DNA from 4 places in the Streptomyces sp. NPDC007863 genome. Region 2 is predicted to be linked to each of the others. Evidence: riboswitches for the same ligand, from Rfam matches in the RefSeq annotation. Region 2 holds a riboswitch; each other region holds the start of a gene.

Region 1 (2,189 bases), on a different contig from region 2:
TCCGGAAGGCCCGCCACAGCTGCCGGCCCGGCACACCGGCCGGACCGAGCAGCACGGCGAGGGTCGCCGCGGCGACCAGGAGCGCCCCCGGCCACGGCGGCAGGCACACCGCGCACAGCGTCAGACCGAAACCGAGCAGGGCCTTCTCCGCCGGATGGCGGCGGCGCCAGCGACTGCTGTGCGCCGCCGCGTCGATCGGCAGCATCGGCGGCTACGCGTCCTTGTCCGCGTGCGGTGCGGACGCGCCGCCCCCGGCACGGGCCGCCGCCCGCTCCTCGCCCTGCCGCCGCCCGCGCCGCAGCCCGAAGTAGTACGCGAGGACACCGGCGCCGAGCGCCGCCTGCAGCGAGAACAGCGCCGACTCGATCTCGCCGGACGGCGGCTCGTACAGCGGCGAGAACCACGGCTCGTAGTCCGGCTCGATCTCCGTGATCGCCGCCTCCGCCTCGCCGTCGGCGCCGGTGAACGGCTCCTCCTTGTGGTCGCCGAGCCCCAGCGCCAGGGGAAGCACGGCCAGCGCCGCCACCAGCAGGAGCAGCAGACCGTTGATCTTCGCGTTCTTGCTCATCACGCCGTCGCCTCCTCGCGCCGCTCCGCCGTCTTCGGCGCGCCGAGCACGCCGAGCCGCAGCAGATCGCCCTTGCTGGACTGGGTGAGCAGCCGCATGACCAGGACGGTCAGCAGCCCCTCGCTCACCGCGAGCGGAATCTGCGTCACCGCGAAGATCCCGCCGAACTTGGCGAGCGAGCCCGCCACGCCGCTGCCCGGGTCGGGGAAGGCGAGGGCCAGCTGGACGCTGGTCACGCAGTAGGTGGAGAGGTCGGCGACGAACGCGCCGAAGAACACCGCCACCATCAGCGGCGCCCCGGACCGCCGGACCAGCAGATACGTGCCGTAGCCGGCCCACGGTCCGACGATCGCCATCGAGAAGACGTTCGCGCCCAGCGTGGTCAGCCCGCCGTGGGCGAGCAGCAGGGCCTGGAACAGCAGGGTGATCGTTCCGAGCACCGCCATGATCGGTGGCCGGAACAGGATGGCGCCCAGCCCCGTACCCGTAGGGTGGGAGCAACTGCCGGTCACCGAGGGCAGTTTGAGCGCGGACAGGACGAAAGTGAAGGCGCCGGAGGCGCCGAGCAGCAGGGTGGACTCGGGGTTGGCGCGCACCTCGCGGGTGAGCGCGCGGACGCCGTGGACGACGAACGGAGCCGACGCGACGCCCCAGGCGGCCGCGTGGACGGGGGGCAGATACCCCTCGGCGATATGCATGATCGGGAGACCCTCTCCAGCACCTCGTGGATGGACAACGCGCCCTGGCCGGTCTCCTGGCTGACGGTAGTGCCGCCCGACTCCGCCTTCCCACCCCGCGACGGTCTCCCGCGGCGGAGCAGTGGCTTCCCCGAAGGGACGGAGCCGGACCTCCCGATCACAGTGGCGAGGGCCGCACCGGTACTGCACCGGTTTCCCGAACACCAAGGCCCTGTGACATTAGTGTGTTGACCTGCTTCATCACAATGCGGGGTCGGTCACTTGCGCTCTGAAACGCCTGACCATGGCGCCGGCGCCCAGCGCCTCCGTGCTCAGCCCTGCGCCCGCACCGACAGCTCCTGCCACTGCGCCCAGGTCTCCAGCCGGTCGGCGTGGACCCGGGGCGGCATCTCGTTGCCCTGGGTGCCGAGGAAGACGCGCAGCGGCGGCTCGTCCGCGTCGACGACCTCCGGCAACGCCCGCCCGGCGGCGGCCGGGTCGCCCAGGTCCAGCGTCGCGACGAACGCGCCGAGCGCCTCGCGGGCGCCGTCGTACGCCGGGATCGGCTCCGAGTGGACGGCCGACTCCCCGCCCCAGTCGGTGGCGTACGCGCCCCCGATCCGTCGGCTACGCCTCCGAGTTCGCCTTCTCCCGCGCCTTCTCCCGCCGGCACGGCCTCCCGCCGGGCCGCTCCCGCCGTCACGCACCCGCGACGGCGGGAGTGTGACGGCGGCGGGCGGTCGGCGGCGGCGGGCGGGTCAGACCTTGCGGTAGTCGTACGCCTCCGAGGCCGCGGCCGCGACCGCGTCGAGGTCGCCGCCGGCGCTCGCCGTCACCAGCGCGGCCACCGCGCCCTCGACGAACGGGGCGTCCACGAGCCGGGCCCCCGCCGGGAGTTCGTCGCCCTCCGCGAGGAGGGCCTTCACCGTGAGGACCGCGCTGCC
Region 2 (2,189 bases):
CCCGCTCGCGCAGCTCGGCCGGGAGTTCGGCGTACCAGCGCTTGTAGTCGGCGGCCGGGATGCGGACCGGGTTCTTCGCCAGCTGCTCCTCGGTGAGCCAGTCCTGGTCGTGGCCGCCGGCCTCGATGAGGGCGTGGATCAGCTCGTCGCCGTCGCCGGAGACCAGGCCGGGGAGGTCGGCCTCGGGCCCGAAGTCGTACCCCTCCTCGATCAGCCGGCGCAGCAGGGCGACGGCGGAGGCGGGGGTGGCGAGGCCGACGGCGTTGCCGATGCGGGAGTGCTTGGTCGGGTACGCGGAGAGGACCAGCGCCAGCCGCTTCTCCGGGTTCGGGATGTGCCGGAGGCGGGCGTGGCGGACGGCGATGCCGGCGACGCGGGCGGCGCGCTCGGCGTCGGCGACGTACGCGGGCAGGCCGTCGGCGTCGATCTCCTTGAAGGAGAACGGGACGGTGATGAGCCGGCCGTCGAACTCGGGGACGGCGACCTGGCTGGCCGCGTCCAGCGGCGACAGGCCCTCGTCGTTCTCCTCCCAGTTCGCCCGCGAGCCGGTCAGGCACAGCGCCTGGAGGACGGGCACGTCGAGCGCGGCGAGCGCGCCCGCGTCCCAGGCCTCCTCGTCGCCGCCGGCCTGCGCGGCGGCCGGCTTGGTGCCGCCGGCGGCGAGGACGGTGGTGACGATCGCGTCGGCCCCGCGGAGCTCGGCGAGCAGCTCCTCCTCGGGGGCCCGCAGCGAGGCCACGTACAGCGGGAGCGCGCGGGCCCCGGCGTCCTCGATCGCGTCGCAGAGGGCGCCGACGAAGGCGGTGTTCCCGCTCATGTGGTGGGCGCGGTAGTAGAGCACGGCGACCGTCGGGCCCTCGGTGACGCGGGCGGTGCGCTCCAGCGGGCCCCAGGTGGGGGCGGCGGCCGGGGCCTCGAAGCCGTGACCGGTGAGGAGGACGGTGTCGGAGAGGAAGCGGGCCAGCTGCTCCAGGTTGGCGGGGCCGCCGTGCGCGAGGTAGGCGTGCGCCTCGGTGGCGACGCCGACCGGCACCGTGGAGGCGGCCATCAGCTGGGCGTCGGGGGCCTGTTCGCCGCTGAGGACGACGACCGGCTTCCCGGTGGCGAGGATCGCGTCGAGCCCCTCCTCCCAGGAGCGGACGCCGCCGAGGAGGCGGACGACGACGAGCTCGGCGCCGTCGAGGAGGCCCGGGAGGTCGCCGAGCGGCAGGCGGGAGGGGTTGGCGAAGCGGTACTCCACCGGCCCTCCGGCCGCGCGGGCGCTGAGCAGGTCGGTGTCGGAGTGCGACAGCAGCAGGAGCATGGCGAGGCTCAGGCCTTCCTCGGGGTTGTCCGCGCCCCGGGTGGTCGTGGGTCGGCGGGGAGTTCCTGACTCACCCGTACCGACGGCCGGTACGGGCTCACAGTGGCGGGACCGCGCCGGATTCTCACCGGGCTTCCTCCCCGGGGCCCTGGGACCCCATGCCGATCTGCATAGTAAGGCGTGGCGTCGGCGGGCCGGAGGGGACCGGAGAGTCGGCCGGATCACACTCGGTGGCCGTCCGGTTCCCCGTGGGTATGCTCGCCGCCATGCCGCCGACCCCGCCCCCCTCGCCCGAACCGGGCGAAGCGCCGACGAGGGACCGTGACGACGCGTGCCCGGGGGCGCTCCGGCTGCACGCCGCCGCCGACGGGCTCCTCGCCCGACTCCGTCTGCCCGCCGGGCGATTGACGTCACGTCAGGTCATGGTCCTGGCCGACGCGGCGGAGTCGCTGGGCGACGGCAGCCTCTCCGTCACCTCGCGCGGCAACGCCGAGCTGCGCGGCCTGCGCGACGGCTGCGGCGCCGGTCTCGCCGCGCTCCTCGCCGACGCGGGCCTGCTGCCCTCCCCCACCCACGAGCGGGTCCGCAACATCGTGGCCTCCCCGGCCGCCGGACTCGACGGACTCGGCCACGGCGACGTGCAGTTGTGGGCCCGCGCCCTGGACGCCGCGCTCTGCGCGGAGCCCCGCGCGGCGGCCCTCTCCGGCCGCTTCCTCTTCGCCCTCGACGACGGCCGCGGCGACGTCGCGGGGCTCGGCGGCGATGTGACCTTGATCGCAGCACCGGACGGCGCCGCGTTCCTGACGGCGGGCACGGAGACCTTCCGCCTGCCGGCGCCCGCGCCCAAAGCGGCCGGCGCCGCCGCGGCCGGTACCGAACCGGCCAC
Region 3 (2,189 bases), on a different contig from region 2:
CCAGCAGGACGGCCAGGACCACGAGGACGACGGCGAGACCGGCCGGCCGGCCCGGCCCGGCCCGCCCGTCGTCCCGTCCCCCCGGTCGCGCGACCCGCCCGGAGGCGGCGTCGGTGACCGGGGCCGTCACCGGAAGCTCTCGGGCCGGATGCCACGGGCCAGATCGTCCACCGCGTACGCCGACCGCACGCCGACCAGGGTGGCGGTCAACGGCAGCACGACGAACCGCTTGTTCCTGATGGCCGGCACGTCCTTCAGAGCGGGCTGGCCGAGCAGGAACTCCTTCTTCTGCTCGACGCTCCCGGCGCCCGCGTAGTCGTAGATTGCGATGACCTCCGGCCGGCGTTCGACGACCTGCTCCCAGGAGACGTCGCCGAAGACGTCGTCGAGGTCGGCGAAGACGTTCGTGCCACCGGCCAGCCGGATCAGTTCGGTGCCGAGGCTCTTGCCGCCCGCGGTGAAGGCCGCCTTGTCACCGCTGTCGTACACGAAGACGGGCACCGGCGGCGCGCCCTTGACGGCGGCGGAGGCCTTCCCGACCCGCGCCCGGAGGTCGGAGACCAGCTGGTCGGCGCGGTCGGACACGCCGAAGATCGTGCCGACGGTACGGATCTCCTCGTACGTGTCCTCCATCGTCACCCGCTTCTTCCCGCAGTACTCGCGGTTCAGGTGGGTGTCGACGCCCGCGTCCCGGAACGCCTTGCGGGAGCGGCCCTCCTTCTCGTCGAAGGCGCTGCCGTAGCCGCCGTACACGAGGTCCGGTTCGGCTTCCAGGACGGTCTCGAAGGACGGCTCCCTCTCCGCCAGTTCGGGGATCGACTCGTAGTCCTTCCGCAGTTCGGGCAGGACGGCGGAGTCGGGGAAGGCGGTGCCGACCATGCGGTCCTTCAGCCCCAGGGCGAGCATGAGCTCCGCCGGATGCTGATGGATGGTGACGACGCGGGCGGGCGCCTTGTCGTACGTGGTCTTCACACCGCAGTTGTCGATGGTGACGGGAAAACCTCCGCCCGACGGGGAGGCGGCCTTCGTGTCCTGGGCCGTGACCTGCGACGAGCCGCAGCCGGCGGTCAGGAGGGCCGCCGACAGGGCGACGGCCGTGGCCGCGGCGCGCAGGGCACGGCGCCGGCGGGCAGGGGTGAACAGCATGGAACGGTCGTACAAGTGAAGCCTCCTGGGGAGTCCGCGCTCCTCGGATCGGGCCCGCGACAGGCCAGTGTCCTGACTCCCGGATCGACGCTCCCCTTGCCTTCCCACGCACGGCGCAGTGGCATGCCGAAGGGTGCACTCCCCGGTCACAGTGGCGGGACCGTGCCGGAATCGCACCGGCTTCCTGTCTCCCGTCGCGGTGATGACCTGCTGATCCTACGATCCACGGCGCCCGCGTCAAAAGGGCGTGCGTATGCGCGTGCACGCCCCTCGTGACCTCCGAGGCGGCGGCCGAACCCCGCCTCCTCGGCCGTCCGGCATCTCGACCGCGAGGTACCCGAAGTACCCGAACCACACCGCGGTACCTCGTATTTCTCCGGTGCTGGTGGACCCCGAAGGCGACGGCGGCCACGTCAGCCGGAACGCGCCCGTCTGGGTAGGGGTGGACCCGTCACCCTTGGGCAGTGTCTACTGGACGCTGGCTTCTGCTCTCTGCACCCGCGGGGATGATCCCGACCGCATGTTCGCTGGTCAACTCGTCCAGCGCTGCTCCCTGCGCCCGCAGGGGATGAACCGGACGAGCTTCTCGACGCCCGAGAGAACCCCCCTTTGCTCCCCGCTGCTTCGGGGACGGTCCCGTCTGGCAGTCCGAGGCCCCGTTCCTCTGGAAATTCGTATCAAGCACGGGTCGGGCTTCCGCCGACAGACCTCCGTCCTGCCGCCCGCCGCCTGCCGTCTGCCGAGGGGGCGACCGGCGCGCGGTGAGTGTGTCAGTCAGGGAGCGGGGACGGGGCCGCCGGGCCGGAAGCGCTCCACCCCGACGATGTGCCGCACCTTGACCGGGCGGACGATGACCGCGACGCGCCGTTCCCCCGGCATGAGCCACTCGAAGCGCTCGCTGCCGAGGTACTTGCGGGCCAGCTGGTCCATCCGGTCGCGCGCCTCCTCGCCCTCGATGAAGCGGGATACCACCCCGTTGATCTGCACCCTGTCGAAGGGATCGGCGGCGTCCGCGTGCGAGAGGTAGACGCGCGGGTCGCGGC
Region 4 (2,189 bases), on a different contig from region 2:
GAGCGGATTGCGCAGCAGCGACTGCATCACGGCGCCGCAGACGGCGAGCCCGGCCCCGCACACGGCGGCGAGGAGGGTGCGGGGCAGCCGCAGGTCCCAGACGATGCCCTCGCGGATCGCGCTCAGGCCGGACGGCTCTCCGCCGAGGCGCGCGGCGACGACGGACCAGGCGTCGGCGACCCGGATGTCGGCCGGACCGAGGGTGACGGCGAGCGCGACCGAGACGCAGAGGAGAGCGACCCCGGCCGCCCCCGCGAGCGGCGTGAGCGCCCGGGAGGACCGCGCGGAGGCGGAGCCGGAGGCGCCGGAGGCAGCGGAAGTGGAGGCGGGGGAGGAGGCGGGGGTCACTTCGTGAGCCCGTGCGTGCGCAGGGCGGCCGCCAGCTGCTCGATGCCTTCCACGGTGCGGATGGTGGGGTTCATGGCCTGGCCGCTGAGGATCACGTACCGCTTCTTCCGGACCGCCGTCATGTTCCGGGTGACCGGGTGCGACTCCAGGAACTCGATCTTCTTCGCGGCGCTCTCGGCCGACTGCGCCTTGCGGGTCAGGTCGGCGATCACCAGCACGTCGGGGTCGCGGTCCACGACCGTCTCCCAGTTGATCTGCGGCCACTCCTCCTTCGTGTCGTCGAAGACGTTCCGCACGCCGAGCGTCCCGCTGATGATCCCCGGCGCGCCGCAGCAGCCGGCCATGTACGGCCCCTGGGAGTCGGAGAACCAGTACAGGACGGACGCGTCGCCGAAGTCGGCCCCGGCCTTGGCCTTCTCGACCCGGGCGCGGAGCTCCCCGACGAGCTTCTCGCCGCGCTCCGGAACCCCGAAGATCCGTGCCAGGTCGCGGACTTCGCCGTACACGGCGTCCATCGTGAGCGGCTCGGTGCGCACGCCGTCGCCGTCGCCGCCGTTGTCCTTGCCGACGCAGTCGGCGGGGGAGAGGTACGTGGGGACGCCGAGCTTCGTGAACCGCTCGCGCGGTGCCACGCCGCCCTTGCCCAGGGTGTAGAGGAAGGAGGCGCTGACGAAGTCGGGTTCGGCGTCGAGGACCTTCTCGAACGACGGGTAGCGCTCGGCGAGCCGGGGCACGGACGCGTTCGCCTTCTCCAGGCCCTTGAGCACCGGGTCCGTCCAGGTGGCGGTGCCCGCCATCCGGTCGGCGAGGCCGAGGGAGAGCAGGATCTCGGCCGACCCCTGGTCGAGGGCGACGGCCCGGCGGGGTGCGGCGGCGACCTCGACGCGCTGTCCGCAGTTGTCGAGGCGGACGGGGTACCCGGCGCCGTCCGCCGCCTTCGCCCCGGACGGGCCGGGCGACGCCGCCCCGCCGGCGCCGCAGCCGGCCACGAGCACGGCACCGGCCACCAGCAGCACGGCGGAACGGGCGGAGCGAGAAGAACCGGCGGAACGGGAGGGACGGACGGAACGAGCGGTGTGTGCGAAGGGCACGGGGAACGGCACGGGGAAGGATCCTCTGCGTCACGGCTCATGCGCGGAGCCTGATGTACGGTGCTCCCCGGACGCCGTACGACCGCCGCCCGGGCCGCCAGCAGGTCTTCGGACTCGGGGTCGTCCGGACGGAACGCCTTCCCAGGCCCCCTCGGGGCCCAGTGGCCGATGTCCCGCCCGTCACCCTCACCGCTGCGCGTCAGTTCCGGATTCCCACCGGATTCCCTGACCTCCGCACGGACCGCGTGGATCCGTGCAGGGGTGCGACTGGCCCCGGCAAATTACCACAACCGGATCTTGCTCCCCGGCGGGGCTACTCGCCTGCGGCGGCGCCCGCGCGGGCCGCCGGCGCGTCGAGCTCGGCGGGCAGGTCGCGGACGCCGAGGCGCAGGTGCTCGACGTGGTGCAGCGCCTGGTCGAGGAGTTCGGCGACGTGGTTGTCGTAGAGGGCGTAGACGATCGAGCGGCCGTGGCGCTCGCCGGTCACCAGACCGAGGTTGCGCAGCAGCCGGAGCTGGTGGGAGCAGGCGGAAGGCTCCATGCCGACGGCCGTCGCCAACTCCCCGACCGAGGACGGCCCTTCGCGCAGGCGCGCCAGGATGTACAGCCGCGAGGGCGTGGCGAGGGCCTGGAGCGTCGCGGCGACGTCGGTGGCGCCGACCGCGTCGAGGCGTTCGCGCGTGGTGCTGGTGGCAATCGGTCCGTGGCCCATGGGACCATGATACGGACGACACCTGAAGACCTATTCAT

The links. Region 2 has a riboswitch for cobalamin ahead of cobN (cobaltochelatase subunit CobN). Riboswitches for the same ligand answer to the same signal wherever they lie in the genome.
Region 1: another riboswitch for cobalamin. It lies ahead of ABZ621_RS33340 (energy-coupling factor ABC transporter permease); the one in region 2 lies ahead of cobN (cobaltochelatase subunit CobN).
Region 3: another riboswitch for cobalamin. It lies ahead of ABZ621_RS17060 (ABC transporter substrate-binding protein); the one in region 2 lies ahead of cobN (cobaltochelatase subunit CobN).
Region 4: another riboswitch for cobalamin. It lies ahead of ABZ621_RS00075 (ABC transporter substrate-binding protein); the one in region 2 lies ahead of cobN (cobaltochelatase subunit CobN).

What each region holds. Positions count from the first base shown of each region.
Region 1 is NZ_JBEYEI010000027.1:76,744-78,932, forward strand. Features, by position in the region: gene cbiQ (cobalt ECF transporter T component CbiQ) at 1-205, opposite strand, end outside; gene ABZ621_RS33335 (energy-coupling factor ABC transporter substrate-binding protein) at 212-568, opposite strand; gene ABZ621_RS33340 (energy-coupling factor ABC transporter permease) at 568-1,266, opposite strand; cobalamin riboswitch at 1,295-1,517, opposite strand; gene ABZ621_RS33345 (hypothetical protein) at 1,578-1,952, opposite strand; gene ABZ621_RS33350 (PTS fructose transporter subunit IIA) at 2,004-2,189, opposite strand, start outside.
Region 2 is NZ_JBEYEI010000005.1:280,459-282,647, forward strand. Features, by position in the region: gene cobN (cobaltochelatase subunit CobN) at 1-1,303, opposite strand, end outside; cobalamin riboswitch at 1,343-1,478, opposite strand; gene ABZ621_RS10495 (cobalamin biosynthesis protein CobG) at 1,570-2,189, shown strand, end outside.
Region 3 is NZ_JBEYEI010000010.1:20,772-22,960, reverse strand. Features, by position in the region: gene ABZ621_RS17065 (iron ABC transporter permease) at 1-130, opposite strand, end outside; gene ABZ621_RS17060 (ABC transporter substrate-binding protein) at 127-1,146, opposite strand; cobalamin riboswitch at 1,191-1,372, opposite strand; gene ABZ621_RS17055 (TIGR03618 family F420-dependent PPOX class oxidoreductase) at 1,921-2,189, opposite strand, start outside.
Region 4 is NZ_JBEYEI010000001.1:18,362-20,550, forward strand. Features, by position in the region: gene ABZ621_RS00070 (iron chelate uptake ABC transporter family permease subunit) at 1-348, opposite strand, end outside; gene ABZ621_RS00075 (ABC transporter substrate-binding protein) at 345-1,364, opposite strand; cobalamin riboswitch at 1,542-1,666, opposite strand; gene ABZ621_RS00080 (metalloregulator ArsR/SmtB family transcription factor) at 1,753-2,151, opposite strand.